Regions from separate parts of the Pseudomonas sp. 1121_17 genome, predicted to be linked through region 1. Evidence: predicted binding sites of a transcription regulator. Region 1 holds the regulator's gene; each other region holds the start of a gene.
What was found. Region 1 encodes FliA, which starts transcription of late flagellar genes. Its sites were predicted from a motif close to CTAAAGTTTNNNNNNNNNNNGCCGNTAA; they were not measured.

Region 1 (10,404 bases):
CTACATCGAACAACAGGCATTCGAACGGCTCCGCAGCCCAGGCCGGACGACCATCGCTGGTCGCAGGCGGCGTCGGCACATTGGCTGCCGGCAAGTGCACTTCGACCAACGGCGCGACCGGCTCAGGCGCTTCGACCTCGGTCAGCAACGGAATGCTCGCCTCAGCCACCACCGTAGTCTCGACAACGCTGAGCAGCGGTTCTGGCGCTGCCACAGCGGGTGCCAGCACGGTCGGCAGCAGCTTGGCCTGCGGCTCGGCAAACGGCCTGGCGCCAGCTACGTCGACAACAGCAGCCTTGCGCTGGGCATCACGTGCCTGCTCTTCGCGCACGGCGGCTTCGAAGTCGCTGCTTGGCGCCTCCTCGACCACTACTGCTGGCAGGTCAAGGTCGAGGGGCTCGGTAGCCTCCTGCAACAGGCCATCGAGGTAACTCTGCAAGGCCAGTTGCGGTTTGCTGGCAAGCTGTTGCGCGTGTTTCATCAGGCCACCTGCAATGCGGGTTTGTAGGTGAGCATATGTTTGAGCAAGGCCCGATAGGCCACAACGCCGCGGCTCTTGCCATCGAACTGCGATGGCGTGACCCCGGCCCGGCTGGCATCGCGCAGACGCGTGTCGACCGGGATATAGCCCTGCCAGACGCTGTCGGCATAGGTATCACGCAGCACCTTGAGGGTGCCCAGTGATGCCTGGGTGCGACGGTCGAACAGGGTCGGCACGATCTGATACGGCAGCGCCTGCTTGCGCGAGCGGTTGATCATCGCCAAGGTGCCGACCATGCGCTCAAGGCCTTTGACGGCGAGGAACTCGGTCTGCACCGGGATCACCAACTGCTGGCTGGCCGCCAACGCGTTAACCATCAGCACGCCGAGCAACGGCGGGCTGTCGATCAGGGCAAAGTCGAAATCCTGCCACAGCTGCGCCAGACTCTTGGCGATCACCAGGCCCAGGCCACTCTGGCCCGGCGACTGCCGCTCGAGCACCGCCAGCGCTGTGCTCGACGGCAGCAACGAGATACGTTCGTGGCTGGTCGGCAGCAGCAGCTGCCCCGGCAAGCCCTCGGGCACCGTGCCCTTGTGCAGGAACAGGTCGTAGCAGCTGTGCTCCAGCGCATCCGGGTTATGCCCGAAATAGCTGGTCATAGAGCCGTGCGGGTCGAGATCGACAACGACCACGCGCTTGCCCGCATCGGCCAGCAAGCCGGCCAGGGCGATGGTTGTGGTGGTCTTGCCGACGCCACCTTTTTGATTGGCTACTGCCCAGACTCTCATGGTGCGCTGCTTCCTCCCGGTATGGCCGCCTGCCCTCCCGGGAACGGTGTGAAATTCTGTGACGGGGATTTGACGGGGCTAGCCCCCTCCCGCCGCTACTGCGCTTGGCGGTGCACTTTGTGTGCCAGCCCGGCGCATCGCCGCATCCGGGGTCGCATTGGCGCTGCCGGTTGCGGTCAGGCTGCGGCGTACTTCCAGGTTGCGCGAAATCACCAGCACGACCCGTCGATTGCGCGCACGGCCCTCGGCCGTATCGTTGCTGGCGACCGGTTGATACTCGCCATAGCCGACCGAGGCCATGCGCCCGGGATTGACGCCGTTCATGGCCAACAGGCGGACGATACTGGCCGCACGCGAGGCCGACAGTTCCCAGTTGGTCGGGTACTGCGCAGTGCGGATCGGCAGGTTGTCGGTAAAGCCCTCGACGTGCACCGGGTTGGCGAACGGCTTGAGGATATTCGCCACCTTCTCGATGATCGCGAATGCAGCGTCGCTGGGCATGGCATCGCCACTGCCAAACAACAGCGCCGAATTGAGCTCAACCTCGACCCACAGTTCGTTGCCGCGCACGGTCATCTGGTTGGAGCTGATCAAATCGCCGAAAGCGCTGCGCACATCATCGCTGATGGTCTGCAGCGGGTCGGCGCTGGTCTGGCCGAGGCCCGCATCGGTCTGCTCGCTGTCTTTGATCAACGGCTCGGCTGGCTTGATGCTGAGCGGCTGTTCTTCGCCGATCGGGATGGCCCGCATGGCCCGCTCAGGGTCATTGAACACGCCGAGCAAGGCCTGCGAGACGACCTTGTACTTGCCCTCGTTGATCGAAGAGATCGAATACATGACCACGAAAAAGGCAAACAGGAGTGTAATGAAGTCGGCGTACGACACCAGCCAGCGCTCGTGGTTCTCGGGTTCTTCGGTATGGCGACGGCGACGCATGGCTTACTCCATGAAGCCTTGCAGCTTCAGCTCGATCGAGCGTGGGTTTTCGCCTTCGGCGATAGACAGCAGGCCTTCGAGCAGCATCTCGCGGTAGCGTGACTGACGCATGACGATGGCTTTGAGCTTGTTGGCGACCGGCAGCAGGATCAGGTTGGCACTGGCCACGCCATAGATGGTAGCGACAAACGCCACGGCGATGCCGTTGCCCAGTTGGGACGGGTCGGCCAGGTTGCCCATGACATGGATCAGGCCCATCACCGCACCGATGATGCCGATGGTCGGCGCATAGCCGCCCATGCTTTCGAACACTTTTGCCGCCTGGATATCGCGGCTTTCCTGGGTCAGGAAATCCACCTCGAGGATGCTCCGGATAGCCTCCGGCTCGGCGCCGTCGACCAGCAGTTGCAAGCCCTTGCGCGCATACGGATCAGGCTCGCCGTCAGCCACGCCTTCCAGGCCGAGCAGGCCCTCCTTGCGTGCGGTCAGGCTCCAATTGACTACCCGATCGATACCACCGGCCAGGTCGACCCGCGGCGGGAAGATGATCCAGCGAGCGATCTGCAGCGCACGCTTGAACGACGGCAGCGGTGCCTGCAGCATGGCCGCGCCGAGGGTGCCGCCGAGCACGATCAACGCAGCTGGCGCGTTGAGCAGCGCACCGACATGCCCGCCCTCGAGGAAGTTGCCGCCGACAATGGCGACGAAAGCGAGGATCAGGCCGATCAGGCTGAGTACGTCCATCAGACGCAGGCCTCGACCAGGTGCTTGCCGATATCGTCAAGACTGTACACCGCGTCGGCCAGGTTGGCCTTGACGATGGCCATGGGCATGCCATAGATCACGCAACTGGCTTCGTCCTGCGCCCACACCGTGCTACCGCCCTGCTTGAGCAGGCGCGCACCTTCACGGCCATCCGCGCCCATGCCGGTAAGTACTACCGACAGGACCTTGTCACCGTAGGACTTGGCCGCCGAGCCGAAGGTGATATCCACACATGGCTTGTAGTTGAGGCGCTCATCGCCCGGCAGGATTTTCACCATGCCGCGGCCATCGACCATCATCTGCTTGCCGCCAGGCGCTAGCAGCGCCAGACCTGGGCGCAGCATGTCGCCGTCTTCGGCTTCCTTGACGTTGATCCGGCAGAGCTTGTCGAGGCGTTCGGCAAAGGCCTTGGTGAACGCCGCGGGCATGTGCTGGATCAACACGATCGGTGCCGGGAAGTTGGCGGGCAGTTGCGTCAGGACACGCTGCAGCGCAACCGGGCCACCGGTCGAGGTGCCGATCGCAACCAGCTTGTAGGGCTTGCGCTTGGGCGCCGGCGAATGCGCCGCAGCAGGCGCTGCCGGGCTACGCACGGGAGCAGGCGTCGGAGTGCGCGGTGCAGGTGTGTGGCCAAGGCTGCTGGCCGGTGCAGGGCTGCTCGCAGCTGGCGCGGGCGCCGGTGCGGCATAGCTGCTCAAGCGGCGGTTGCTGCGCGAGATGGTATGTACCTTCTCGCAGAGCATCTGTTTAACCTTTTCTGGGTTACGCGAAATGTCTTCGAAGTTTTTCGGCAGGTAGTCGACCGCCCCGGCATCCAGCGCGTCGAGGGTTACCCGGGCGCCTTCATGGGTCAGCGACGAGAACATCAACACCGGCGTCGGGCAGCGCTGCATGATGTGCCGCACCGCGGTGATGCCGTCCATCATGGGCATTTCATAGTCCATGGTGATGACATCGGGCTTGAGCGACAGCGCCTGGTCGATTGCTTCCTTGCCATTGGTCGCGGTACCCACAACCTGGATCGTCGGGTCGGACGAGAGAATTTCCGAAACGCGCCGGCGGAAGAAACCGGAATCATCCACCACCAGGACCTTGACTGCCATAAACACTCCATTAGATGCCGCAACCGCGAGGCTGCGCCACCGAAAATCAATAACGCTTGGCGGCGTAACGCTTGAGCATGCTCGGGACGTCGAGGATCAACGCAATCCGGCCATCGCCAGTGATCGTCGCGCCAGACATGCCCGGGGTGCCCTGCAGCATCTTGCCCAACGGCTTGATCACCACCTCTTCCTGGCCGACCAGCTGGTCGACCACAAAGCCGATGCGCTGGGTGCCGACCGAGAGGATCACCACATGGCCCTCGTGCTGCTCTTCATGCACCTGGCCCTGGACCAGCCAGCGCTTGAGGTAGAACAGCGGCAGCGCCTTGTCGCGGACGATGACCACTTCCTGGCCGTCGACGACATTGGTGCGCGACAGGTCGAGGTGGAAGATCTCGTTGACGTTGACCAGCGGGAAGGCAAACGCCTGGTTGGCCAGCATCACCATCAGGGTCGGCATGATCGCCAGGGTCAGCGGCACCTTGATGACGATCTTCGAACCCTGGCCCTTGGCCGAGTAGATGTTGATCGAGCCGTTGAGCTGGGAAATCTTGGTTTTCACCACGTCCATGCCGACGCCGCGGCCGGACACGTCGGAAATCTCGGTCTTGGTAGAGAAGCCCGGGGCAAAGATCAGGTTGTAGCAGTCCGATTCGCTCAGGCGCTCGGCGGCGTCCTTGTCCATCAGGCCTTTTTCCACGGCCTTGGCCCGCAGCACGTTGGGGTCCATGCCTTTGCCGTCGTCCGAGATCGACAGCAGGATATGGTCGCCTTCCTGTTCTGCCGAAAGCACCACCTTGCCGGTGCGAGCCTTGCCTGAGGCGTCGCGCTCGTCGGGCATTTCGATGCCGTGGTCGACCGCGTTGCGCACCAAGTGGACCAGCGGGTCTGCCAGAGCCTCGACGAGGTTCTTGTCGAGGTCGGTTTCTTCGCCGACCAGCTCCAGGTTGATTTCCTTCTTGAGCTGGCGGGCAAGGTCGCGAACCAGCCGCGGGAACCGCCCGAAGACTTTCTTGATCGGCTGCATGCGGGTCTTCATTACCGCAGTCTGCAGGTCTGCGGTGACCACATCGAGGTTGGACACAGCCTTGGACATGGCTTCGTCGCCGCTGTTCAGGCCCAGGCGCACCAGCCGGTTACGCACCAGCACCAGCTCGCCAACCATATTCATGATCTCGTCCAGCCGCGCGGTATCGACGCGTACAGTCGTCTCGGCTTCGCTGGCGTGCTTCTCTGCGGGTGCAGCTGGCGCAGGCTTGGCAGCTGCCGGTGCTGGCGCAGCAGGCTTGGGCGCAGCTTTTACCTCAGCCTTGGCTGCTACCGGAGCAACGGCCACAGCAGCCGCTTCGGCGGCATCGGTCGAGAACTTACCTTTGCCGTGCAGCTCATCGAGCAGCGCTTCGAACTCGTGCTCGCTGATTTCGTCGCCGCTGGCAGCCGGCGCGGGGCTGGCTGCTGCCGCGGCAACCGCAGCAGTCGGCAGCGCATCTGCAGCAAAGGTACCCTTGCCATGCAACTGGTCGAGCAATGCTTCGAATTCGTCATCGGTAATCTCGTCACCGGCCGGCGCTGGCGCGACAGCCTCGGGAGCGACCGTGGCCGCCTCGACCGAGAACTGGCCCTTGCCGTGCAGTTGATCGAGCAGAGATTCGAATTCGGCGTCGGTGATTTCATCCGACTCGGCGCTGGCCGCGCCGTGCTGCGGCTGTTCGGCAGCCTCGGCCTCGGCCTTGACCGCATCGAGCGAGTCGAGCAGTTGTTCGAACTCGGTGTCGGTGATGTCTTCCTCGACCACCGCTGGCTCAGGCTCGACCACCGCAGCAGGCGCGGGCGCCGCACCCGGCTCGGCCAGACGCGACAGCGCTGCCAGCAACTCGCGGGAAGCCGGGGTCACCTCGGTGCGTTCGCGCACCTGGCCGAACATGCTGTTGACCGAATCCAGCGCTTCCAGAACCACGTCCATCAGCTCGGCGTCGACCCTGCGCTCACCTTTGCGCAGGATGTCGAAGACGTTCTCGGCAATGTGGCAGCACTCCACCAGCTCATTGAGCTGGAGGAAGCCGGCGCCCCCTTTTACAGTGTGAAAACCGCGGAAAATCGCATTGAGCAGGTCGGCATCATCCGGTCGGCTTTCCAGCTCGACCAATTGCTCGGACAACAACTCAAGAATTTCCCCGGCTTCTACCAGGAAATCCTGAAGGATTTCTTCATCGGCGCCGAAGCTCATTAAACGTGCTCCCTAAAAACCAAGGCTGGACAGCAGATCGTCGACATCGTCCTGACCGGACACAACGTCTTCACGCTTATCGGCATGAATCTGCGGACCTTCACCCCGAGTCGGATGTTTTTCTTGATCTTTTTCAGCGCGCAACTGATCGTGGTCATGTTCGATACCAGCAAAGCGGTCGACCTGACTGGCCATCAGCACGAGCTTGAGCAGATTGCTTTCAACTTCGGTGACCAACGCGGTGACGCGTTTGATCACCTGGCCGGTCAGGTCCTGATAGTCCTGAGCCAGCAAGATATCGTTGAGGTGCCCGGACACCTTGCGGTTGCCCTCGGCACTGTGCGTCAGGAAACTGTCGACCCGTTTGACCAGATCGCGAAACTCCGGCGCGGCTACTTCACGGCGCATGAAGCGCTGCCAGTCAGTGCTCAGCGCCTGGGCCTCACCGGCGAGGTCGTTGAGTACCGGGGTGCTCGCTTCGACCAGGTCCATGGTGCGGTTGGCGGCGCCCTCGGTCAGTTTGACCACGTAGGACAAACGCTCGGTGGCATCGGTGATCTGCGAGACTTCCTCGGCCTGCGGCATTGCCGGGTCGATCTGGAAACTGACGATCGCACTGTGCAGCTCGCGGGTCAGTTTGCCGACTTCCTGGTAAAGGCCACGGTCGCGTGTCTGGTTGAGCTGATGAATCAGCTGCACCGCATCGCCGAACCGGCCGCGCTCAAGGCTCTCGACCAGTTCCTGAGCGTGCTTCTTCAGGGTGTTTTCAAACTCACCCAAAGAGTTGTTGTTAGAGTCCATGGCGCCCCCTGGCGTGATTTAGCTATTCACGCGTTCGAAGATCTTTTCGATCTTCTCTTTGAGCACCTGGGCGGTGAACGGCTTGACCACGTAACCATTGACGCCGGCCTGGGCCGCTTCGATGATCTGATCACGCTTGGCTTCGGCAGTTACCATCAGCACCGGCAGCGTCTTCAGACGTTCATCGGCACGCACTTTGCGCAGCAGGTCGATGCCGGACATGCCGGGCATGTTCCAGTCGGTGACGAGGAAGTCAAAGTGGCCGCTTTCGAGCATCGGCATGGCGGTCAGGCCATCGTCGGCTTCCTGGGTATTGGTGAAGCCCAGATCACGCAAGAGGTTCTTGATGATCCGCCGCATCGTCGAAAAGTCGTCAACGATGAGGATTTTCATGTCTTTGTTCAATTAGACCTCCAAGCAGTCTTAAACGCGCTCGGCCCCGAGCGCGCATTCAATCAATTCGGTACACCGTCAAAACGACTGCAGCGACCCCGGTTTCAACGCGCTCGCCATTCACCCAGCCGGCTGCGCAGACGTGCCGCGCATTGGCTGTGCAACTGGCTGACACGCGACTCGCTGACCCCCAGCACCTCACCGATTTCTTTGAGGTTGAGTTCTTCGTCGTAGTACAGCGCCAGCACCAACCGCTCGCGTTCCGGCAGGTTGGCGATCGCATCGGTCAACGCCGACTGGAAGCGTTCTTCTTCCAGATCACGCAACGGTTCGACCTGCGCACTGGCGCCATCCTCGTGCAGACCTTCATGTTCGCCGTCCTGCAACAGGTCGTCGAAACTGAACAGTCGGCTGCCCAGGGTATCGTTCAGAATCCCGTAATAATCATCGAGACCTAATTGGAGTTCGGCAGCAACCTCGTGATCTTTAGCGTCGCGACCGGTTCTTGCTTCAACAGCGCGCATCGCGTCGCTGACCATACGGGTATTGCGGTGCACCGAACGCGGCGCCCAGTCACCCTTGCGGACCTCGTCGAGCATGGCGCCACGGATGCGGATACCGGCGTAGGTTTCAAAGCTGGCACCCTTGCTGGCATCGTATTTGTTGGAAACTTCGAGCAGGCCGATCATGCCGGCCTGGATCAGATCCTCGACCTGCACGTTGGCCGGCAAGCGCGCCAGCAGGTGGTAAGCGATGCGCTTGACCAGCGGCGCGTAACGCTCGACCAACTCGTACTGGGCGTCCTTGGAAGCCTTGCTGTACATCTGAAAACCGCTTGCACTCATAGCACTGGTCCCGCACTGGTGGGCTGCACCAGGCGCTCGACGAAGAACTCCAGATGCCCACGAGGGTTGGCAGGCAGCGGCCAGCTATCGACCTTCTGCGCGATGGCCTTGAACGCCAGCGCACACTTGGAGCGAGGGAAGGCTTCGTAGACTGCACGCTGCTTCTGCACCGCCTTGCGCACGCATTCGTCGTACGGCACGGCGCCGACGTATTGTAGGGCGACGTCAAGGAAGCGGTCTGTGACCTTGGTCAACTTGGCGAACAGGTTGCGCCCTTCCTGCGGGCTCTGGGCCATGTTGGCAAGGACGCGGAAACGGTTCATGCCATAGTCGCGATTGAGCAGTTTGATCAGCGCGTAGGCGTCGGTGATCGAGGTCGGCTCGTCGCACACCACCAGCAGCACTTCCTGCGCGGCGCGGACAAAGCTCACTACCGAATCGCCGATACCGGCAGCGGTGTCGATGACCAGCACGTCGAGGTTGTCGCCAATCTCGCTGAAGGCCTGGATCAGCCCGGCGTGTTGCGCCGGCTGCAGGTGGACCATGCTCTGGGTGCCCGAGGCGGCCGGCACGATGCGTACCCCACCAGGCCCCTGCAAGAGCACGTCGCGCAACTCGCAGCGGCCTTCGATGACGTCGGCCAGGGTGTGCTTGGGCGTCAGCCCCAGCAGCACGTCGACGTTGGCCAGACCCAGATCGGCGTCCAGCAACATGACCCGGCGGCCGAGTTCGGCCAACGCCAGGGACAGGTTGACTGAAACGTTGGTCTTGCCGACGCCACCTTTGCCACCGGTCACGGCGATAACCTGTACGGGATGCATGCTACCCATATTTGTTCTTTACCTTGTCGCGCTTGAACCGAGGCCACATGGAGGGCTGTGATTGAAGCCCTTGCTGTAGGTACTTTGCATTGTGTTCATCCTCAACCCACGCGTTTGCCGGAGTTGTGGTACAGATCAGCGAACATATCGGCCATGGCCTCTTCGCTGGGGTCTTCCTGCATTTGCACGCTGACGGCGCGGCTGACCAGTTGGTGCTTGCGCGGCAGGTGCAGGTCGTCAGGAATACGCGGGCCGTCGGTAAGATAGGCCACGGGCAGTTCATGACTGATCGCCAGGCTCAGTACTTCACCGAGACAAGCGGTTTCATCAAGCTTGGTCAGGATGCAGCCAGCCAGGCCACAGCGCTTGTAGCTGTGATAAGCGGCGGTCAGCACCTGTTTCTGGCTGGTGGTTGCCAGGACCAGATAATTCTTCGAAGCGATACCGCGCCCGGCGAGCGTCTCCAGCTGCATGCGCAGGGCCGGATCACTGGCCTGCAGGCCGGCGGTATCGATCAGCACCACACGCTTGCGCAGCAGCGGCTCCAGGGCCTGGGCGAGGGACTCGCCCGGGTCGACGTAGGTCACCGACACGTTGAGGATGCGGCCCAGGGTCTTGAGTTGCTCCTGAGCGCCGATACGGAAGCTGTCCATGCTCACCAGCGCCAGGTTCTGCGCGCCGTACTTGAGCACATAACGCGCTGCCAGCTTGGCCAGGGTGGTGGTCTTGCCCATGCCGGCCGGGCCAACCATGGCAATTACCCCGCCCTCCTCGATCGGTTCGATCTCGGGTACATCGATCATTCGCGCCAGGTGCGCGAGGATCATCCGCCAGGCTTGCCGCGGCTCGTCGATTTCGCCGGTCAGGTCGAGCAGTTCACGGGCCAGCGCACCGGTCAGGCCAACACGCTGCAGGCGCCGCCAGAGGTTGGCCTGCAGCGGTTTGCTGCCCTGCAACTGGCTCCAGGCAAGCGAGCCGAGCTGTACTTCGAGCAGTTCACGCAGGCCGGACAGCTCCGAGCGCATGGCATCGAACAGGCGCGGATCAACCGGCGCCACTGCCGGCGCAGCCGGGGCGGCGGGCTGTTCGACGTGCGGCTCGACCAATGGCTCGGAAGCGGTCAGCGAGAGGCCGGCAAACAACTGACGGTTGCCGTCATCGGCATCGCTGCGGCTGCTCAGTTCGGCCTGGGCGGTAGCGATGCGCGACTGGGTCTTGCGCAGCTCGTCTTCAAGCTCAGGGTT
Region 2 (10,404 bases), on a different contig from region 1:
CATCAGACCACCGCAATCGCGGCCATCAGGCCGGTTTCCATGTGGTCGATGACGTGGCAATGGAACATCCAGGTACCCGGGTTATCAGCCACCAGGGCCACCTGGGCGCGCTCGTTCTTGCCCAGCAGGTAGGTGTCGGTGAACCACGGCTCGGTGATTTTGTGCCGGTTGGAGCTGAGCACCTTGAAGCTCATTCCATGCAAGTGAATCGGGTGCTGGTACTGGGTCATGTTCTTCAGCTCGAAGATGTAGCTCTTGCCCTTTTCCAATGTGGCGATCGGGCGGTCGGCGCAGGTCTTGTCGGTGATGTCCCAGGCCTTGCCGTTGATCTGCCAAAGGCTAGGCGGGCGGCCGCTGTCGGTATCGACCGAGACCTTGCCGACCCACTCGAAATTGAAGTTGATCTTCTCGGCGTTGGCCAGGTCTGGTTCGGCGATCGGGTTGGCCGGTAATGCCGGCGGCCATTCGCCAGGGGCGTCGCTGCTGGCAACCGAGCGCAGGGTGCCGAGGCGCACAAAGCCGTCGCGCAGGGAGATCTCCTCGCCGGCTTCAGGGATGCGGATCGCCAGGCAGATGCGCATGCCAGGGCCCAGCCAATAGTCATCGTCCAGTGGCCGCGGCGTGACCGGGTTGCCATCGAGGGCGTAGATCATCGCCTCGCAGTTGCCACGCAGGTTGATGCGGTAGGTCCAGGTATTGTCGAGGTTGAGCAGGCGCACGCGCACGACCTGCCCGGCCGGCAGCTCGGTGACCGAGTCGGCCTGGCCGTTGATGGTGATCAAGCGCCCAGCGGTGCCATTGCGCGCAGCTTCACGGGGGATGCTGAAAGGCAGCCACCCGCCCTGCTCGTCGACGTGCCAGTTTTTCAGGCTCAGCGTGCGCTCATGCTTGAAGCCGGTGGGCTCGCGCTCTTCGACGATCAGTGGGCCGACCAGGCCTCGACCAAGCTCCTCGGAGCTGCTCACGTGCGGGTGATACCAGTAGCTGCCGGCGTCCGGCACGCGGAACTTGTAGTCGAAGTACTCGCCGGGCTTGACCGGCAGTTGCGAGACATAGGGCACGCCGTCCATTTCCAGCGGCAGGCGGATACCGTGCCAATGGATTGTGGTTTCGACCGGCAGGTGGTTGATGAAGCGCACCCGCAGCCAGGTGCCCTGGCGGACCCGCAGCTCGGTGCCCGGCGCCGTTGGGCCAAAGGCCCAGGCCTCGGTCTTGAATCCCGCTACCAGCTCGACTTCAAGCGGCGCGGCGATCAGCTCGTAGTCATGTCCGGCGTTGTCGTCCTCGACCTTGCCCAGCCAGTAGCGCGCTGCGCCTCCAGCGCCCAGGCCAACCACGACCAGGCCAGTCAGGCCCTTGAGCATTTGTCGACGGGTAAAGGACATCGGTGGAGGTACCTCGTTATACGCGATCAGTCTGCCAGCACGGGGCGGGCAATGAAGGGCGAATACGATACACCTGCAAATGCGAAAGATTAAGTGAAGTGTTGCTGGTCTTCACCTTCGAACCCCAGCTGGTCAGGCTTTACAACTTCATGTTGAGCGAGACAAACGCCGAGCGGCCCGGTGCTGGCGAAAACATCGGCTGATCGTCGCCGCCCCAGAAGAAGTTGTCGTACCAGACGTATTCGTACTCGCGATCAGTAAGGTTCTTCAGTTGCAGGTCGACACTGGTCGCGCTGGAGATACGGTAGCGCACGCTGGCATCCAGCACGGCAAAGCCACCGTACTTGCCTTGCTGATTCTGCGCATCGATGTAGTAGTCGCCCTGGGCCCGGGCCTGCAGGCCAAAGCGCCAGTCATCGTTGTACTGGTAGTCGGCGCCGAGGTTGCTGATGTAACGCGGCGTCGAAAATACCTCCTTGCCCGCCAGCGACTCGCCAGTGTCGGCGAAGGCCTTGACCACCTTGGCCTCCTGAATCGAGTGCGAGCCCCACAGCGTCCACTGTTCGTTCAATTGCGCGTTGAGCTGCAGGTCGATGCCGCGCCGCCGGGTTTCGCCAAGCCCCACCGAGGTGCCGGTGGCCGGCATATTGGCCACTTCATCGGTAGCATCCTGCTGCCACACGGAAACGCGCGCCTCAGCGCCGTAGAACGGGCGGAACTTGACCCCCAGTTCTTTGCCGGTATTGATCGACGGATCATAGCTGGCCTGGCCGGCGCTCAAGTAGGCCGGGAAACTGCTACCGGTAAGAATCTGGAACGTGCGGCCCCAGTTGGCGTAGACGTCGACGCTTTCGCTGACGCTGTAGACCACGCTCAGCTTCGGCTGCTGGATCCAGCCGTAGTCCTGCAACGAGGCCTTCTGGCCGCCGAGGGTGGTGGTATTGCCGTCGAACTTGTCGACACGCATGGCCGGGATGATCTTCAGTGACTCGGTCGGCTGGATGATCGCCTGCATATAGCCACCGAGGTTGCGCAGGGTGTAGTGGTCGTCGTCCTGAATGCGCGCGGGGGCTGCATCGAAATCGGTCGGCACGCCAAAGCTGTAGCGTTGCCGGCGATAAGTGTTGTCCTGCTCTTCTACGTTAATACCGCCGTCCAGGGTCAACAGGTCGTTGGCGCGCCAGGTCAGCGTGCTCAGCAGGCCAGTCTGCTGCTCGTCCCACATGCGCCGCTGGCGCGGGGCGTTGCCCAGCGGGTAGTCGGTGAAGGTGATGGTGCGATCATCGTTGTAACTGTTGTAGTAGAGCTTGTTGCTCATGCTCAGCTGATCGTTGAGTTGCCAGTCCATGTGCAGGCTCAGCTGCTTCATGTCGCGGTCATCACCGTCGTTGGCGTTCTTGGCCGGAGATTGGGTGCGGCTGGCGCGCAGTTCATCACGGGTGAGAAAGCCGCTTTCCTCGGCCTGGTGGTGATACAACCGGGCGATCAGGCCAACGCGCAGGGTCTGCTCGTCATCGGTGACGAACCACTTGCCGCCAAGGGCGTATTTGTTGGAGTTGCTGTTGTCGCGAAAGCCGTCCGAGTCCTGCTTGGCGAGAATGTAGTTCTGGGCGAAGTTGCCTTCTTCACGGCCGATTGCCAGCTGTACTTCACGGGTATCGAAACTGCCGTAAGTGACTCGGCTGTCAATGTAGTTGCCACCCTGGCGGGTGACGTAGTTGATGTTGCCGCCGATGTTGTGCAGGCCGTAGCGCGGGTCGTTGGTGCCGCGGACCACTTCGATGTAGCTGATGTCGAGCGGGAACACCATGTCGACAAAGCGCTGGTTGCCGCTGTTGACATTGCTCGGGATGCCATCGATGAGCATCTTGATGCCGTTGATGTAACCCTCACCGTTGAAGGCGCGGAAGGTCGCCTTGCCCGACTCGGCGCCCTGCCCTGTCTCAGTCAACTGGATGCCCGGCATCTGCCCGAGCAACTGCCAGCTGTTCATTACGTTCTTGTCTTCGACCTGATCGCCGCCCAGCACATCGACCGAGGTCAGCACGTTCTCGGTGCGCAGCGCCGTGCCGGCTGCCTGCGAGACCTTGATCTCGCCCAAGGTAATAACCGAGCTACCGGTTTGATTGGCATGAAGGTCGGTCATGACCAGCGCGGTCAGCGCGGCGAGTGATAGCGGGGCGGTTCTCATTACTACTCCTGATCGAGGGCGAGCGTGGCCAAAGACGAGGAGCGATTCTACGGTTGTTATAACATAACAATCCACAAGAACTTTTCACTCAGGGATACCGCGCCCTGCGTAGGAGCGGCCTTGTGTCGCGAAAGGCCCGCAAAGCGGGCCCGGCGATCTTGCGGTGCTGCATAAATCCTGGGGCCGCTGCGCGACCCTTTCGCGAAACAAGGCCGCTCCTACGCAGGGCCGCGTGGCGCCTGATCAGCCGTTGGCAAACGCGATCAACGCCGCCCCGCTCAGGCGATAGCCAATCCACTCATCCTGCGCCTTGGCGCCAATCGACTCGTAGAACTCGATCGCAGGGGTATTCCAATCCAGCACCGACCACTCAAAGCGTCCGCACCCGCGTGCCACTGCCATCTTCGCCAGATGGCGCAGCAATGCTTTGCCCGCGCCTGCACCACGCTGTTGCGGCGACACGTACAGGTCTTCCAGATACAAGCCGTGCTTGCCCAGCCAGGTCGAGTAATTGAAGAAATACACGGCAAAACCAATCGGCTCGCCGTCCAGCTCGCAGATCAGGCCATGGGTCGTACTGTGCTCGCCGAACAGGCTGCTCTCGATCCCGGCGACGTCGGTCTTGACCTCGTGTTCGGCCTTTTCATAGATCGCCAGTTCAGTGATAAAACGCAGGATCAGCGCAGCGTCAGCGCGCGCGGCAGGGCGGATAGTCAGCGTCATTGCAAGGGTTCCGGTAGGGAGTGACGGCTCAAGCTTAATTGAAAACGCTGCCGACAAGCGCTTGCCAGTCACCTGCATACCTCCATGCAAGTGACTGGCAAAGTTCAAGCCCTAGTGTTCACGGCTTACAGCTTGAAGGTGCTGACCAGCTGATTGAACGATACCGCCAGTCGCGACAGCTCCTGGCTGGATGCGCTGGTCTGGTTGGCGCCTGCTGCGGTCTGGGTGGAAAGATCCTGAATGTTGACCAGGTTACGATCCACTTCCCGCGCGACGTTGGCCTGCTCTTCGGACGCGGTAGCGATCAGCATGTTGCGGTCGTTGATGCCAGCGATGTTCTGAGCGATACGCTCAAGCGATTCGCCAGTGGCCTTGGCCAGTTCCTGAGTATTGCTGGCCAGGGCACGGCTGTTGCCCATGGCCTTGACCGCGTCGTCGGCGCGCGATTGCACACTGACGATCATCGCTTCGATCTCGCCGGTGGAGGCTTGGGTGCGCGCGGCCAGGGCTCTGACTTCGTCCGCCACCACAGCAAAACCGCGGCCCTGCTCACCTGCTCTCGCCGCCTCGATCGCCGCATTGAGCGCGAGCAGGTTGGTCTGCTCGGCGATACCACGGATGACGTCGAGGACTTTGGCGATATCGCGCACGCTGCCTGCCAACTCATCGACAATCACAGTCGACTGGCCGATCTCGGCATTCACACTGGTGATCGCCTTGACCGCCTCTCGCGCCTGATCGCGGCCGCTGGCTGCTTCATTGCTGGTGTGGCGGGAAGCCTCGGAGGTCGAGGTGGCGTTGCGCGCCACTTCGTCGACTGCAGCGCTCATTTCGGTGACGGCGGTAGCCGCCAGCTGGATTTCGTCATTTTGACGGACCAGGCCGCGGCTGCTCTCTTCGGTTACCGCGTTGAGTTCTTCGGCTGCCGAAGCCAGTTGATCTGCCGCGCTGGCAATCTGCTGGATAGTGCCCTTGAGCCCGCTTTGCATCGCCCCTAACGCCGCGAGCAACTGGCCGCCTTCGTCGCGATGGCCGCTTTCAATGGTTTTGCTCAGATCGCCACCGGCGATTCGCTGTGCGTTGCCGACCGCCAATGCGATCGGCGCGCTGATCACCCGGCTGATGAAAATACCCAGCAGCAGCGCAGCGACAAAGGCGGCGCCGACGCCAAGGTAAAGGTTGAGCTTGGCAGCAGCTTCACTGTCGCGAGCATCCTGGGCACCTTCGCCGATCTGGCGGTTGTTGGACTTGACGATGATCCCCATCTCGTCCATCACGGTGCGATACGCCTGGTGCAATTCTCCAGCCATCAGCTGCTTGGCTGCGGCCAGATCACCACGCTCGATGGTCGCCACCACACGATCAATGATGGCCTGATACGCTGGCCAGTCCTTTTCCATGCGATCGCCCGCGGCACGCTCGTCATCCGCCAGCGTTGTGGCGCGGTAAACGGCGAAGGCGCGCTCGCTGGTTTGGCGGTTTTCATTCATGGAAGCAACAATGGCGCTGCGTTCAGCGGCGTCGCTGCCTGCGATGGAAGCTGCCAGCAGACGATACAAATCGCGGTTTTGGGCAATGGCATCGGACCGCGCCTCTGCGGTCTTGGACACAGAAACCAGGTTGTTGTTGAAGACCGATTGCAAGTTTGTAGACAACGAGCCAATTCCCTGGCTACCGATAATCCCAACGATCAACGTGATGGAAGCGCATAGCGCGAATGCAACATACAACTTGGTTGAAATCTTGGCGTCGTGGAACCAGTTCATATACGGACCTGCACGGGGGAGAACGAGCTGCGATCGCCGCGGCGGGCGCATCGTCAGGCTATCGACCGTTCCCAGCAAGCCTGAAGCCCGTGGCGGGCTGTTTATTTCAATCCTGAGCGGGGCGTGTTGGCGTGCCAGGGATCATCTGGCTCTGTAGTATCGGAAGACGTCGCGCAACTTGCACCAACCGAACCAGACTGCCACTCCAAGCAACCATAGAAGTACCTTGTCGAACTTGGCCATGCTTCCCTTCAATCCTTTATCCAATATCAGCCATGGTAATCCACAACCGATGAGCAATAGATACGCCCCCTACTCTCAGGCACTGGTCCACATCGGTAAAGCCTGGCTGGTGGTCATAAGCGCGCTGCTTGTGGCCTGCCAATCGCCGCGCGAGGCGTTGCAGCACCTAGCTGACGCACAGGGTCGCCAGGTTGAGGTGCTGCCGGGACGCGCCTTCCCGCTGCTGATACTGACACCGCACGCTGCAGGCAACCAGACTCGCCTGCGCGTCTACCTCGAAGGCGACGGCCATGCCTGGGCCACGGCCAGCCAACCCAGCCTGGATCCGAGCCCGCACAATCTGTTGGTGGCCCGGCTGGCGCTGGCCGACCCGGCACCAAACGCCTACCTGGCACGCCCTTGCCAGTTCGTCATGAGCGCGGCGTGCCGCCCAGAACTGTGGACCAACAGACGGTTTTCTCAGGTCGTGGTCACTCGCCTCAGCCAGGCGCTGGACCAATTGAAACAGCGCTATGGCAACCAGGAATTCGAACTGGTGGGGTATTCAGGTGGCGCCGCGCTTGCCTTGCTGTTGGCAGCCCAGCGGACTGATGTGACCCAGGTGCAGACACTGGCTGGCAATCTCAGTCCGCGCTTGTGGGCCGCAATGAAAAACCTGTCGCCACTCGACGGTTCGCTGGAGCCACTGGACTACCGGTCTCAGCTCGCCTCTGTTCCACAGCGGCATCTGGTTGGAACAGCAGACCAGATCATTCCAGCGACTCTGGCTGACAAATACCAACAAGCGCTTGATTCCTACCTCTCCCACACGGTCCGCATTGACGGCGCCAGCCATGACCAGGGCTGGGAAGCGGCATGGTCTGAGTGGCTTGAAACTCCGCTGACAAATGAGGCTTGGCAAAAAAAGACCACTGTTGACCATCTAACGAACGGCAAAGTTCCGCTTATTGCTAACTAATCCTTTATTGCTCTAGAAAATAGCTATCTGGTCGCATTTATTGGATTTTTCCCCTTAAAAAATCCGATCAAGGATGAATCATCCTAATGGTTTGGTGTAAATTCGCTCGCGCTTGACTCAGCACTTCACTGACAAGCTGGCAGGGATGCCTGAAACAGACGCTGACGCGTAGGTCCTCCCATGTCAGTTTCCGCCCTGTAAGGATACTGCCTTGAACATTTCTCCTATGCGTCGCTCATTGCTCGCGCTCGCCATTGCGGCTACCACTACTACCGCAGCCAATGCCGTTCCCATGGCCGACGTCAATTATGACCTGAGCACCGGCCAATTCATCAGCATCGATGAGACCTTTGGCAACGCCACTTTCACCGGAACGTCGACGGGCGCGGGTGTCTACCTGCAAGATGTGACCCTGGGTGGCAATCTGGTCAATCAGGGCAATATCAACCTGACAACCAAGAGCCTGACCGACTACGCGGGCGGTATCTCCATGACCCTGAGTTCCACCGTCGCTGGTGACGTGGTAAACCAGGGCAACATCACGGTGGACGGTCCCGGCGCGATGGGCTTGGATCTGTACGGAGCGGTCATCGCCGGTGAAGTGAACAACAGCGGCAACATCAGCGTCACGGGTGAAAACGCCAACGGCATGATGATCACCTCGACCCAGGCACGCATCAACAACACCGGCATCATTACCGCGCGCGGCCTCGACTCCGCCGGTATCGAGATCGACCACGCTCAGTTCACCGGTCAGATCACCGACAGGTTTCAGACCGACCTCAACAACAGCGGAACCATCTCCGGCGAAGGCATCGGCATTCACTTCGTCGGCCTGGATCCCGCTGCCGGTTTCGACACCTTCGCCATCACCCAGACAGCTGGCCTGATCGAAGGCGGCGAGGCTGCAATCAAGGCCAATGACGATGCAGCTCCATCGTATTTTTACTGGCAAGGCGGCCAGGTAAAGGGTGATGTACTGGGCTTGAGTGGTGTGCTGGTGCAAGGCGAGGCGATGTTCGATGGCTCGACCATCCGCGCCGGCTTCGTCGATATCGACGGCGGCCGCCTGACCCTGCTGCGCCCGCAGACGACGATTGACGGCGACCTCGACATGGACAGCGACACCGCCCGCCTGCGCCTGCTGCTGGACAACGATACCCTGCCGAACAGGCCGATCCTGACTGTCACCGGCAATACCTTCTTCTCCGCCGGCAGCCAGATCGAACTGCAGGCGCGCTCCGACGACTTCCGCACCTCAGCCCAGGGCACCCGCTATACCCTGCTCAACTCCGGCACTTGGGAAGACCCAGAGAACCTCTCGGTGGTCTCCTCCTCGGCGCTGCTTGAAGTGAAGAACTTCGGCATCGAAGGCCAGGATGTGAAAGCCCTGGTTGCCACCCGCAGCGATGAGGTGATCACGGAAAACCTGCTCGAAGCGCGTGGTTCGCGCAACGCAGTGAACGCCATCAAGCCGTTCAAGAACACCGTCATGGGCCAACTGGACGAAAGCGACCCGGTGTTCCAGCGTTTCGCCAACGCCGCCACCAGTGAAGAGCTGGCCAAACTGGCCGAAACCCTGACCCCAGACGTCAGCGGTGGCGCAATCCACGCCGCCACCAACAGCCAGAACCTGGTCGCCGGTGCCATCAACCGCCGTGCCAGCAAGGCGCGTAGCGGTCTGTCCTCCGGTGACGTGCTGGCCGAGCAAGGCGTATGGCTGCAAGCGCTGACCAGCGATGCCAACCAGGACCGCCGCCACGGTATCGACGGCTACGACGCCAACACCAACGGCATCGCCGTGGGTGCGGACGGCAAGCTCAACGCCGACACCACCGTGGGCCTGGCCTACAGCTACCTGACCAGCGACGTCAAATCCGACCTGGGCAGCAAAACCGATGTCGAAGGCCATGCACTGACCTTGTACGGCAACTGGACCCACGACAACTTCTTCGTCGACACCTCGCTGATGTATGGCTGGAACGACAACGAGTCCAAACGATACATTGCCGGCACCCGCGCCAAGGCCAGCTTCGACAGTGAGATCTTCGGCGTAAACGCCCTGGCCGGCTACACCTTCCAGCTCGACAAACAATGGCTGCTGGAACCTCAGGTCGGTGCACGCTATGCAAACGTGTCGATTGATTCGTACCGTGAAAAAGGCAGCTCGGCCGCCCTCAACGTCGGCAGCCAACGCTACGAAATCGGCGAAATGGGCCTCGGCGCTCGCCTGGCAGCAGCCTTCGATGTAGGTGTGGGTACGCTGGAACCAGAAGCCAAGCTGATGGCCTGGCACGACTTTATCGGCGACAAGACCGCCACCACGTCCACCTTCGTCCTCGGCGGTACGCCGTTCACCACCACCGGTGCGACACCTGCGCGTGATAGCTACGAGCTGGGCCTGGGCGCCAACTACCGCGTCGGCGCGTGGAGCGTGGGCGGTAACTACAGCTACCTGACCAGCAGTGGGTTCGACGCGGATACCTTTACCGCAAACGTGCGTTACGACTTCTGATAGAGGCCTGCGCCTGAAACGACAAAGCCCGCGAATGCGGGCTTTGTCGTTTCAGGCTGTGGTTGACTTGAGGACGCCAGGGCTGCTTCGTAGCCCTCGCTTACCGCCCGCAGATAGAGAAAAACCGGCCTAAGCCGGTTTCTCAATCGCTGCGCTAGCAGATCATTCCCACTCAATCGTCGCCGGCGGCTTGCTCGACACGTCATAAGTAACGCGCGAGATGCCCTCGATCTCGTTGATGATCCGGCCGCTGACCGTTTCCAACAGCTCGTAAGGCAGGTGTGCCCAACGTGCGGTCATGAAGTCCACGGTCTCGACGGCGCGCAGGGCGACGACCCAGGCGTAGCGACGGCCGTCACCGACCACACCAACCGACTTGACCGGCTGGAACACTACGAAGGCCTGGCTGGTCTTGTGATACCAGTCGGCTTTGCGTAGTTCTTCGATGAAGATGTGGTCAGCACGACGGAGGATGTCGGCGTATTCCTTTTTCACTTCACCAAGGATACGTACGCCCAGGCCCGGGCCTGGGAACGGGTGGCGGTAGACCATGTCGTACGGCAGGCCGAGTTCCAGGCCGAGTTTGCGCACTTCGTCCTTGAACAGCTCACGCAGCGGCTCGA
Region 3 (10,404 bases), on a different contig from region 1:
CCAGGTCATTCAACAGGTCTTGATCGAGGGTCGCGAAGCAGGCGAATTCGAGCGCAAGACACCGCTGGATGAAACGACCGAAGCGATCTATCTGGTGCTCAAGCCCTACGTCAACGCAGCGCAACTGCAGTACAACCTGGACTCGGTTGAAACGGCCGTGGTGCAGCTGCCAGCGCTGATTCTGAGGAGCCTGGCGCCTTGAAACTCAAAATGTGACCATTGACAGATTTAGTCACTAGAACAAAAATGGGATTCCTTGATGCCTTTGAGTAATGGATCCCATGCGCCTGCACCCTGCCGCATTTGCCAGTTGCCTGCTGCCTATCGTCCTGGTGGCGTGCGGCGATTCGTCGGTCAGTAAAGACCCCCGCGACCAGCCACCGCTGGTCAGAACGGCGCCAGTGGCAAACGCCTCTGCCGCAGCCCGCGCCTTCACCGGCGTAGTGGTCGCCCGCACGCAGAGCGACCTGGGCTTTCGCGTGCAGGGCAAGATCCTTGAACGGCTGGTCGACACCGGGCAAACGGTGCAGCGCGGGCAGCCACTCATGCGCCTCGACCCGGTTGACCTGAAGCTGCAGGCACGTGCGCAGCAAGAGGCGGTTGCAGCTGCCCGGGCACGGGCCAAGCAGGCCAGCGACGACGAAGCACGCTATCGCGGGTTGGTGGCTGAAGGCGCTGTGTCCGCCTCGGCCTACGACCAGCTCAAGGCGGCTGCAGACTCGGCCACGGCTCAGCTCAAAGCAGCCCAGGCACAGGCGGACGTGGCCAGCAACGCCACCAGCTACGCGGTATTGCTGGCCGATGCCGACGGCGTGGTGATGGATACCTTGGCTGAGCCTGGGCAAGTCGTCAGCGCCGGCCAAGCGGTGGTCAGGCTGGCCCGCGCCGGCCATCGCGAGGCCGTGGTCCACCTCCCGGAAACGCTGCGCCCAGCCGCTGGTTCGGTCGCGCAGGCCACGCTGTACGGCCTTCAGGCTCAGAAAGTTCCGGCCAGATTGCGCCTGCTGTCCGAAGCCGCCGACAGCACCACCCGCACCTTCGAAGCCAGGTATGTGCTGGCTGGGCCTCTGGCAAACGCGCCGCTGGGCGCGACCATTACTCTCGTGCTTGCCCCCCAGATCACCGAAGAGAACGCCCGCCAGGTGCCGATTGGTGCGCTGTACGACCCTGGCAGCGGCAGTGGCGTCTGGGTCGTGACCGGGCAACCGGCCAAGGTCGCATGGCGCCCGGTTCAGGTGCTCGGGATCAGCGACGATGCGGCGCGGGTAGTCGGCGATCTAGCTGCCGGCGAACAGGTCGTCGCCCTCGGCGCGCACCTGCTACGCAATGATCAGCCGGTGCTGGTCGCCCCCGCAGTTAACGTTGCCGGGAGCCAGCCATGAGCGCGTCGCGTTTCAATCTGTCGGCGCTGGCGGTGCGCGAGCGCGCCATCACCCTGTTTCTGATTGTGCTGATCGCCTTCGCCGGCGCGCTGGCGTTCTTCAAACTCGGCCGCGCTGAGGACCCACCCTTCACCGTCAAGCAGATGACCATCGTCAGCGCCTGGCCCGGTGCGACAGCGCAGCAGATGCAGGACCTGGTCGCCGAACCGCTGGAAAAGCGCATGCAGGAGTTGCGCTGGTACGACCGTAGCGAAACTTACACCCGCGCCGGGCTGGCCTTCACCATGGTCTCGCTGCTGGACCGCACGCCACCCTCCCAGGTGCAGGAGGAGTTCTACCAGGCGCGCAAGAAGCTTGGCGATGAAGCCAAGGCGCTGCCGGCCGGCGTGATCGGGCCGATGATCAACGACGAATTCTCCGACGTGACCTTTGCCCTGTATGCGCTCAAGGCCAAAGGCGAGCCACAGCGCCAGCTGGTGCGCGACGCCGAGGGGCTGCGCCAGCGCCTGCTGCATGTGCCGGGGGTGAAGAAGGTCAATATCATCGGCGAACAGGCCGAGCGGATTTTTGTATCATTCTCCCATGATCGCCTGGCGACCCTGGGCGTCACCCCGCAAGCGATCTTTGCCGCGCTCAACGAGCAGAACGTGCTGACCCCGGCCGGCTCGGTCGAAACCCATGGTCCGCAGGTGGTGGTGCGGGTCGATGGTGCCTTCGATCAACTGGCGAAGATCCGTCAGACTCCGGTTGCAGCCCAAGGGCGCACATTGACCCTGGCCGATGTGGCCGACGTCGAGCGCGGCTATCAGGACCCTGCCACCTTCCTCGTGCGCAACGGCGGTGAGCCGGCCCTGCTGTTGGGCGTGGTGATGCGCGAAGGCTGGAACGGCCTGGAGCTGGGCAAGGCGCTGCAAGCAGAAACAACAAGCATCAACCAGGCCATGCCGCTGGGCATGACGCTGAGCAAGGTCACCGATCAGGCGGTCAATATCAGCGCCTCGGTTGACGAGTTCATGGTCAAGTTCGTGGTCGCCCTGCTGGTGGTGATGCTGGTGTGCTTCATCAGCATGGGCTGGCGGGTGGGTATCGTGGTCGCGGCCGCCGTGCCGCTGACCCTGGCCATGGTCTTTGTGGTGATGGCGGCGACCGGCAAGAGCTTTGACCGGATCACCCTGGGGTCGTTGATTCTGGCGCTGGGCCTGCTGGTCGATGACGCCATCATCGCCATTGAGATGATGGTGGTGAAGATGGAGGAAGGCTACGACCGCTTCCAGGCCTCGGCCTACGCCTGGAGCCACACCGCGGCGCCCATGCTGGCCGGCACGCTGGTGACGGCCATCGGCTTCATGCCCAATGGCTTCGCCCAGTCCACCGCCGGTGAATACACCAGCAACATGTTCTGGATCGTTGGTATCGCGCTGATTGCCTCGTGGATCGTGGCGGTAGCCTTCACGCCCTACCTTGGGGTCAAACTGCTGCCGGACATCAAGACGGTGCCAGGCGGCCACGCCGCGATCTACAACACCCGCCACTACAACCGCTTTCGCTCGCTGCTGGCGCGGGTGATTGCGCACAAGTGGCTGGTAGCGGGCGCGGTCATCGCGGCCTTTGTGGCCGCGGTGCTGGGTATGGGCTTGGTCAAGAAGCAGTTCTTTCCCACCTCCGATCGGCCAGAGGTGCTGGTTGAGCTGCAGCTGCCGTACGGTACTTCGATCGAGCAGACCAACGCCGCAGCCATCAAGGTTGAAACGTGGCTACGTAAGCAGGAAGAGGCCAAGATCGTCACCTCGTACATCGGCCAGGGTCCGCCGCGGTTCTTCCTGGCGATGGCGCCCGAGCTGCCTGACCCTTCGTTTGCCAAGATCGTTGTGCTCACTGACAGCCAGGAAGCGCGCGAGGCGCTCAAGCATCGCCTGCGCCAGGCGGCCGCCGAAGGCCTGGCCGCCGAAGCCCGCGTGCGGGTGACGCAACTGGTGTTCGGCCCTTACTCACCGTTCCCCGTGGCGTTCCGGGTAACCGGCCCGGATACCGCGCGACTGGGTGAAATCGCCGCGCGCGTGCAAAGCGTGATGCAGGCCAGCCCGCTGTTGAAGACGGTAAACAATGACTGGGGCACGCGGGTGCCGACGCTGCATTTCTCCCTGGATCAGAACCGTTTGCAGGCGGTTGGCCTGAGCTCTGCAGCGGTCGCCCAGCAACTGCAGTTTTTGCTCAGCGGCGTGCCGGTCACGGCGGTACGCGAGGACATCCGCCTGGTGCAGGTCGAGGCGCGCGCGGCTGGCGACACCCGGCTGGATCCGGCCAGGATCGAAAACTTCAGCTTGGTTGGCGCCGCCGGGCAGCGCATTCCCCTCGGCCAGGTTGGCGAGGTCAGTGTGCGCATGGAAGACCCACTGCTGCGCCGGCGTGACCGCAGCCCGACCATCACCGTGCGCGGTGATACCGCCGAAGGCCTGCAGCCGCCGGATGTGTCCGCGCAGATCTGGCAGGCGCTGCAACCGATCGTCACGACGCTGCCGGCGGGCTACCGGGTCGAGATGGCAGGTTCGATCGAAGAGTCGGCCAAGGCCAGCCAGGCGATCGTGCCGTTGCTGCCGATCATGATTGCCCTGACCCTGCTGATCATCATCCTGCAGGTGCGCTCGATCTCGGCGATGGTCATGGTGTTTCTCACCTCACCGCTGGGCTTGATCGGTGTGGTGCCGGTGCTGTTGCTGTTTCAGCAGCCGTTTGGCATCAACGCGCTGGTCGGGCTGATTGCGCTGTCGGGAATTCTCATGCGCAACACGTTGATCCTGATCGGGCAGATTCATCAGAACCAGATCACCGGGCTGGATCCGTTCGATGCAGTGGTCGAGGCCACGGTGCAGCGCGCCCGGCCAGTGCTGCTGACGGCACTGGCGGCGATCCTGGCGTTTATCCCGCTAACTCATTCAGTGTTCTGGGGCACGCTGGCGTATACCCTGATCGGCGGCACGCTGGTCGGTACCATCATGACGTTGGTGTTTCTCCCGGCGATGTATTCGATCTGGTTCAGGATTGGGGTGCAGCCACGCAGTGTGGAGGTCAGGGCCTGACGATGTGAGCGTGGGAATTTGGGGCTGCTTTGCAGCCCTTTCCGACCGGTCCGGCGCCCCGGCAAGGCCGCTCCACATCCCCTGTAGGAGCGGCCGTGTGTCGCGAAAGGATCGCGTAGCGGCCCCAATCCCCACGACTCGACCAGCCAATCACAATTGGCTACGCTGCCACTTCGCTCCCTTGGAGAAGCACATGACCGAAACCCATCGCGGCAGCTGCCTCTGCGGCGCCGTCAGCTACCAGCTACTCACGCCGGCAAAAGCCGTCAGCCACTGTTATTGCAGTCAATGCCGCAAAGGCCACGGCGCCGCATTCGCGTCATACGCCAGCGTGCCACGCGACGCGCTACGCATCCTCAGTGGCGAGTCGAGCATCAGGGCCTATGCATCATCAGCCACAGTAAAACGTGAATTCTGCAGCGAATGCGGATCAACGCTGTTCTGGTCGCGCTCAACGGGTGAGTTCGCTGACTGGGTTTCGATTGCACTGGGCACGCTCGACACACCGTTGCTGCCAGCCAAACAGAAACACGTTCATCTCGAGTCCGCAGCACCTTGGTACACCCCCAACTCAAGCCGGGGCATCGGATGACTTCTGTGATTCGACCGGCAACCGTGGCGGACGCAGCAGCAATCAGCGCGGTCGTGATTGGCGCATTGCGTGAGTCCAACGCCAGGGACTACTCAGCAGACATCATTGAACAGGTGCAACGCAGTTTTTCACCCGCAGCGGTCGAGCAACTGATTGCCTTGCGTGAGGTGTATGTCGCAACTCTGCAAGATCAGGTAGTAGCTACGGCGAGCCTGGATGGCGGTGTGGTGCGCAGTGTGTTTGTGAGCCCTGATTTTCAGCGCCGCGGGTTTGGGCAGCAATTGATGCGTAAACTTGAGGCAGTGGCGCAGGCCAGAGGCCTCGGCGTGTTGAGCGTGCCCTCGTCGATTACTGCTCAGGCATTTTATCAGCGCTTGGGCTTCAGCGAGGTTCGCGACGAATTTCACGGTTCCGAGCGCACGATCATCATGCAAAAGACGTTGCGATAGAGGCACAAGCGGCCCAACTTCCCGAGCGCAACGCGAATCCTTAGTCGAAGCTCGCCAAAAACGCCTGGGTATCTTGATCAGAACGCAAGCAAACCACCCGGCAACCCCGCGGTGCATCCGCCACCAACTGCTGCATCTTGCGCCGCGCCGACTGCCTGGTTTGCCACATGAAGCGGAAAAACTCAGGCAGATTGCCCAGCAACTCAGGGCAATCTGCCGGCAGGTCAGGCCGGGTTCGACCACGATTGAGCAACGTCCTTCGCAACACCCGCCAGAACCGCAGCGGAGTCGATCGGTCAATCCAGATCAACAGGTCAGCGCGCGCCAGCCGATTTTCCCAGGTCGCCGAATGCCCTCCTTCAAAGATCCACCGCTCACCCGCCTCGACCTCGCCGCACAGTCGGGTCTTCTCGTCCCGGCTGCGTTCAACCCAGCCGGGCTGCCAGTGAATGGTGTCGATGTGCACGACCGGCAAACCAGTGCGTTCACCAAGCTGCCGCGCCAGGGTGCTTTTGCCCGAACCCGGCTGGCCAACAATCATCACCCGTTGCATCGAAGCTCCTTTTCACTGTGCGTGCTGAATCGAGGGCGCGCGATTGTAAGGGGGTGACCGGCACTGTCAATGCTGATCTGCCAGTTTCAGTCAAGAGACAAGCTCGCGCATGCCTGGCACTGGCAGCCGCTCTGTTCAGCACCTTTCATCGATACCACTGATGATTACTATCGAACCGCACGCCTGCCCGCTTGCCGCAGGCGACTTCTATAATGCCCGCCAATCCGCCCTCTCCCGCCTGCTCAAGGCGACCTCATCCTTGGAACCAAGCCTCATGCCAAGCGCCAGCCAGGCCCCTAGCGGCCTCCCTGAACACAATCAACAAAGCGTCGCACAGCAGTGGCTGGCGATCCTCTCGGTCGCCGTGGGCGCATTTGCCCTGGTTACCAGCGAATTTCTGCCAGTGGGCGTGCTCAACGACGTCGCCCGCGACTTGGGCATCAGCGCCGGCCACGCCGGGCTGATGGTCACCGTGCCGGGCATCATGGCGGCCCTCGCTGCCCCGCTGCTGTCAGTCGGCATCGGCACTATGGACCGCCGTTACCTGCTCATCGGTCTGACCCTGATCATGATCATCGCCAACGCAGTTGTGGCTTACGCCAGCGACTTCAGCCTGCTGCTGTTCGGCCGCGTGCTGCTGGGCATCAGTATTGGTGGCTTTTGGGCCACCGCGATTGCCCTGAGTGGCCGCCTCGCGCCCAAGGGTGTCGGCGTGGCACAGGCGACCTCGATCATCATGGTCGGCGTAACCCTGGCCACCGTGCTCGGCGTGCCGGTCGGTACCTGGCTGAGCGGGCTGATGGGCTGGCGCATGACCTTCCTGGTGACCGCACTGGTGGGCATTCCGGTGCTACTGGCGCAGGTGCTTTTGCTACCGCGGCTCAATCCGGAAAAGGCCATCCGCGTCCGTGACCTGCCGGCGTTGTTCATCAATCCGCAGGCGCGGATTGGCCTGATTGCCGTGTTGCTGATTGGCCTGGCGCACTTTGCGGCATACACCTACGTGGCGCCGTTCTTCAAACAGAATGCCGGCTTCGACGGGCCGACCATTGGCTCGCTGCTGTTGCTGTACGGCGTGGCCGGTGTGCTGGGCAATATCTTCGCCGGCTTTGCCGCCAACCGCAGCGTGCGTCATACCTTGATGCTGGTGGCAGTAATGATCGGTATCAGCACTGCACTGTTCCCCCACTTCGCCACCGGCATGACCGGCGCGGCCATCTTGATTGCGCTGTGGGGCTTCGCCTTCGGTGCGTTCCCGGCCTGCGCCAGCATCTGGATGTTCATCGTTGCACCCAAGGACGTCGAACGCGGCATGCCGCTGTTCGTGGCGATGTTCCAGGTGATCATTGCGCTGGGCTCGTTCTTTGGTGGGCAGATCGTCGATCAGCTGGGTACTGCAGCGTTGCTCAGCCTGGCAACCGCCTTGGTCGCCTGCGGCTTCATGACGGTGCTGGTGCTGGGCCGCAAGGTCAGCAACCGTCTTGCCGTGCAGCCCTGCTGAGCCCCGATCAGCTTAGTGCCCAGAGCAGTTGCGCAAGCCTGGAAAGGCCATCGTTGAAACGCTGTAACGGCCCGTCTTTCAAGTAAACAGCGGGCACCAACAAAGGGGCATTTTGCCAAATCCTGGAGAGGTTTTTCAGATGACCCCTTAATGTTTTCCGTTCTGTGTTCGATAACTTGAGAATCTCCCCGCCTGGTCTTCCAGGCATCGAATGGATTCTTCGACATGCTTCTGGGCAATCTGCGCCTGCAAACCAAGCTGTTACTATCGCTCACCGTGGTCAACCTGATCAGCATCACCGCCTTCATCAGTTACGCCCAATACTCCAAGTCGCAGGACATTCGCGAGCAGATCGACAACCGCTTGCGCACCGTCGCCTACGCCGTCCCACGGGTACTGGGTACTGACTATCTCAGCCGCACCCGCGAGGCCAATGGGCTGAAAGCCGGTGAATACGAAGCGCAGGTACGCAATCTTGGCGAGTATGCGCAGGAGGTCAATCTCAAATATGCCTACAGCTTGATGGTGGATGCACAGGGCAAAGTAATTTATCTGGCCGACAGCGCCAGCGCCGATGACATCGCCCGCGGCACTTATTCCAAACACCTGGAGCACTATAGCGACGCAAGCCCCGCAGCGGTCGAGGCGTCACGTAGTGGCCAGGAGAAGTTCGATGAATATACCGACAGCTTCGGTAGTTTCCGTTCGATTTTCCTGCCTTTGCACAACGCCAGCGGCCAGCAGTACATCGTCGGCGTCGATGTCACTCTAGATGCACTAAATGAGGCGATTCAGGCCAGTCTGCATCGCTTGCTGCTGATTGGGGCGGCGTCGTTCCTGGTCGGTTTGCTGTTGTCCTGGTTTGCCGCCCGCATGTTGGTGCGTGGCATTCATCACCTGACCCGCCAGTTGAATGACATTGCTGAACGGCGTGATCTGTCGACCACCGTCACGGTGGTCAACGGCGATGAAATGGGTCAGATGGGCAAGCACTTGTCCAACTTGCTTCAAGACCTGCGCCAAACCTTGGGCAGCGCCTCCGGCATGGCCGAGAGCAACGAGCGGCTGGCAGAAATTTTTCTCCAGCTCGCTGACGAAATCAACCAGCGCATCAAGCACGCCGGCGTGCAGTTGGCCGATATCAACGAACACGGCCAATCCATCCGCCAGGCTGCCGAGAGCTCATCGAGCCTGGCCGATACGGTACGCGTCGACCTCAAGTCCGCCGTTGGCGAATTGAGCCTGACTCATCAAGAGTTGAAGCGACTGATCGGTGACGTGCACGGCAGCACCTCGGCCAGCATCGAACTTGCCAGCGACCTGCAGCACCTGTGCTGTGAGGCTGAAAAGATCAGTCAGGTGCTGCAGATGGTCGCCGCCATTTCCGACCAGACCAACCTGCTCGCACTCAACGCCGCCATCGAGGCCGCACGGGCCGGTGAAGCCGGTAGAGGCTTCGCAGTGGTGGCTGATGAAGTGCGCAAGCTGGCCGGACAGACCCAGGGCGTGCTGAACGATGCCAACCAGGTCATCAGTGCCGTCACCAGCGGCATCCGCCAGATCGCCGAACGGATGAACAGTACCGCCGAACAGTCGCGCAGCTTGGCGCAGACCTCCGACAATACCCTCGGTGTAATCGATGGTCTGGTGCGCCAGATGGGTCAGGTCAGTAGCGCGATGGACCGTGCCCTGAGCAGCAGTGAAGAGATTCAGCACGCGGTCACCGACATCGCTGGCCGGCTGGGCGGCATGCACGAAACCTTTGAACATACCTCGCAGGGCATCGCCGAGATTCACGATTCGGCGACGACCCTGGGCAGCACTGCCAGTGCACTGAAGGGCGGGCTGAGTGCATTTCGCACGTGATGGCGTGAACGTGCCAAAACTACGAGGCACAAGCAGCCCTCGTCAGTGGCGTAACGCTTCTGCGCTCAGCGTCGACTTGCTCATCGCAGGCCTAAGGCAGTTAGTACGTCGGTTTGTACTTCACAAAAATATCGATGTATTCGCCAGCCAGTGAGTTTGTTGCTTGCACTAAGCCTTACCCTAAGTGCTCACTAGGCAATCAGCCGGCCTGATCACCGGCATCTTCATGGAGTGAAGCCCAATATGCCGTCGTTCAAGCACATGATCGAAAGCAACCGCGATGCCTGGAACGCCTCTGCCGATGCGCATCGCCACAGTGCCACCTGGCAGAGCTTGTTGGCGGAGGCTGCCCATGCGCAGTTCTCATGCCTGGACCCGACACTCACGGCGCTGCTCAAGCAGGTAGACCTTCGCGGCAAACAGGTACTGCAGTTGGGCTGCAACAATGGCCGCGAAGCGCTCTCGCTGTATGCGCTAGGCGCCGAGCATGTGGTGGGCGTCGATCAGTCCGCCGCATTCCTGCAGCAAGCCCATGAACTCGCCGCAAGGTCGCCCCACGCTGTCGAGTTCATCGAAGCCGACATCCACCAGCTACCAGCCTCGGTGACCGCGCGCTTCGATGTGGTGCTGATCACCATCGGCGTGCTCAACTGGATGCCCGATCTATCTGCGTTCTTCCGCCACGCCGCCAGCACGCTTAAGCCGGGCGGGACGCTGGCCATTTACGAAACTCACCCGTTTCTGGAGATGCTCGAACCTGAGTCCAACGACCCCTGGCTCATCAGCGGCAGCTACTTCCAGACCGAGCCGGTGGTTGAGGACAAGGCCATTGTTTATGAGGGCCAGGGTGAGGCGAATGGGGTGACGTCGTATTGGCACATCCACCGCATGAGCGACATCGTTACCGCTGTGCTGCAAGCGTCGCTGCAACTGCAGGCGTTTACCGAGTACCCGCACTCGAACCGCGAAGAGCTCTATGACGTT

Region 2: the regulator FliA is predicted to act here: its motif matches at 6,124-6,151, upstream of FW789_RS09240 (methyl-accepting chemotaxis protein).
Region 3: the regulator FliA is predicted to act here: its motif matches at 7,702-7,729, upstream of FW789_RS13470 (methyl-accepting chemotaxis protein).

The regions. Positions count from the first base shown of each region.
Region 1 covers NZ_VXCX01000004.1:233,763-244,166, forward strand. The annotation lists gene FW789_RS11210 (chemotaxis protein CheW) at 1-481, opposite strand, end outside; gene FW789_RS11215 (ParA family protein) at 481-1,269, opposite strand; gene motD (flagellar motor protein MotD) at 1,348-2,205, opposite strand; gene FW789_RS11225 (flagellar motor protein) at 2,209-2,949, opposite strand; gene FW789_RS11230 (protein-glutamate methylesterase/protein-glutamine glutaminase) at 2,949-4,073, opposite strand; gene FW789_RS11235 (chemotaxis protein CheA) at 4,120-6,300, opposite strand; gene FW789_RS11240 (protein phosphatase CheZ) at 6,313-7,101, opposite strand; gene FW789_RS11245 (chemotaxis response regulator CheY) at 7,120-7,494, opposite strand; gene fliA (RNA polymerase sigma factor FliA) at 7,599-8,339, opposite strand; gene fleN (flagellar synthesis regulator FleN) at 8,336-9,169, opposite strand; gene flhF (flagellar biosynthesis protein FlhF) at 9,262-10,404, opposite strand, start outside.
Region 2 covers NZ_VXCX01000003.1:353,219-363,622, forward strand. The annotation lists gene tadA (tRNA adenosine(34) deaminase TadA) at 1-3, opposite strand, end outside; gene FW789_RS09225 (multicopper oxidase family protein) at 3-1,385, opposite strand; gene FW789_RS09230 (TonB-dependent receptor) at 1,525-3,576, opposite strand; gene FW789_RS09235 (GNAT family N-acetyltransferase) at 3,820-4,299, opposite strand; gene FW789_RS09240 (methyl-accepting chemotaxis protein) at 4,425-6,065, opposite strand; gene FW789_RS09245 (alpha/beta hydrolase) at 6,358-7,266, shown strand; gene FW789_RS09250 (autotransporter outer membrane beta-barrel domain-containing protein) at 7,478-9,781, shown strand; gene guaA (glutamine-hydrolyzing GMP synthase) at 9,944-10,404, opposite strand, start outside.
Region 3 covers NZ_VXCX01000006.1:54,621-65,024, forward strand. The annotation lists gene FW789_RS13435 (TetR/AcrR family transcriptional regulator) at 1-202, shown strand, start outside; gene FW789_RS13440 (efflux RND transporter periplasmic adaptor subunit) at 282-1,382, shown strand; gene FW789_RS13445 (efflux RND transporter permease subunit) at 1,379-4,459, shown strand; gene FW789_RS13450 (GFA family protein) at 4,653-5,051, shown strand; gene FW789_RS13455 (GNAT family N-acetyltransferase) at 5,048-5,500, shown strand; gene FW789_RS13460 (AAA family ATPase) at 5,541-6,053, opposite strand; gene FW789_RS13465 (MFS transporter) at 6,328-7,554, shown strand; gene FW789_RS13470 (methyl-accepting chemotaxis protein) at 7,780-9,420, shown strand; gene FW789_RS13475 (class I SAM-dependent methyltransferase) at 9,664-10,404, shown strand, end outside.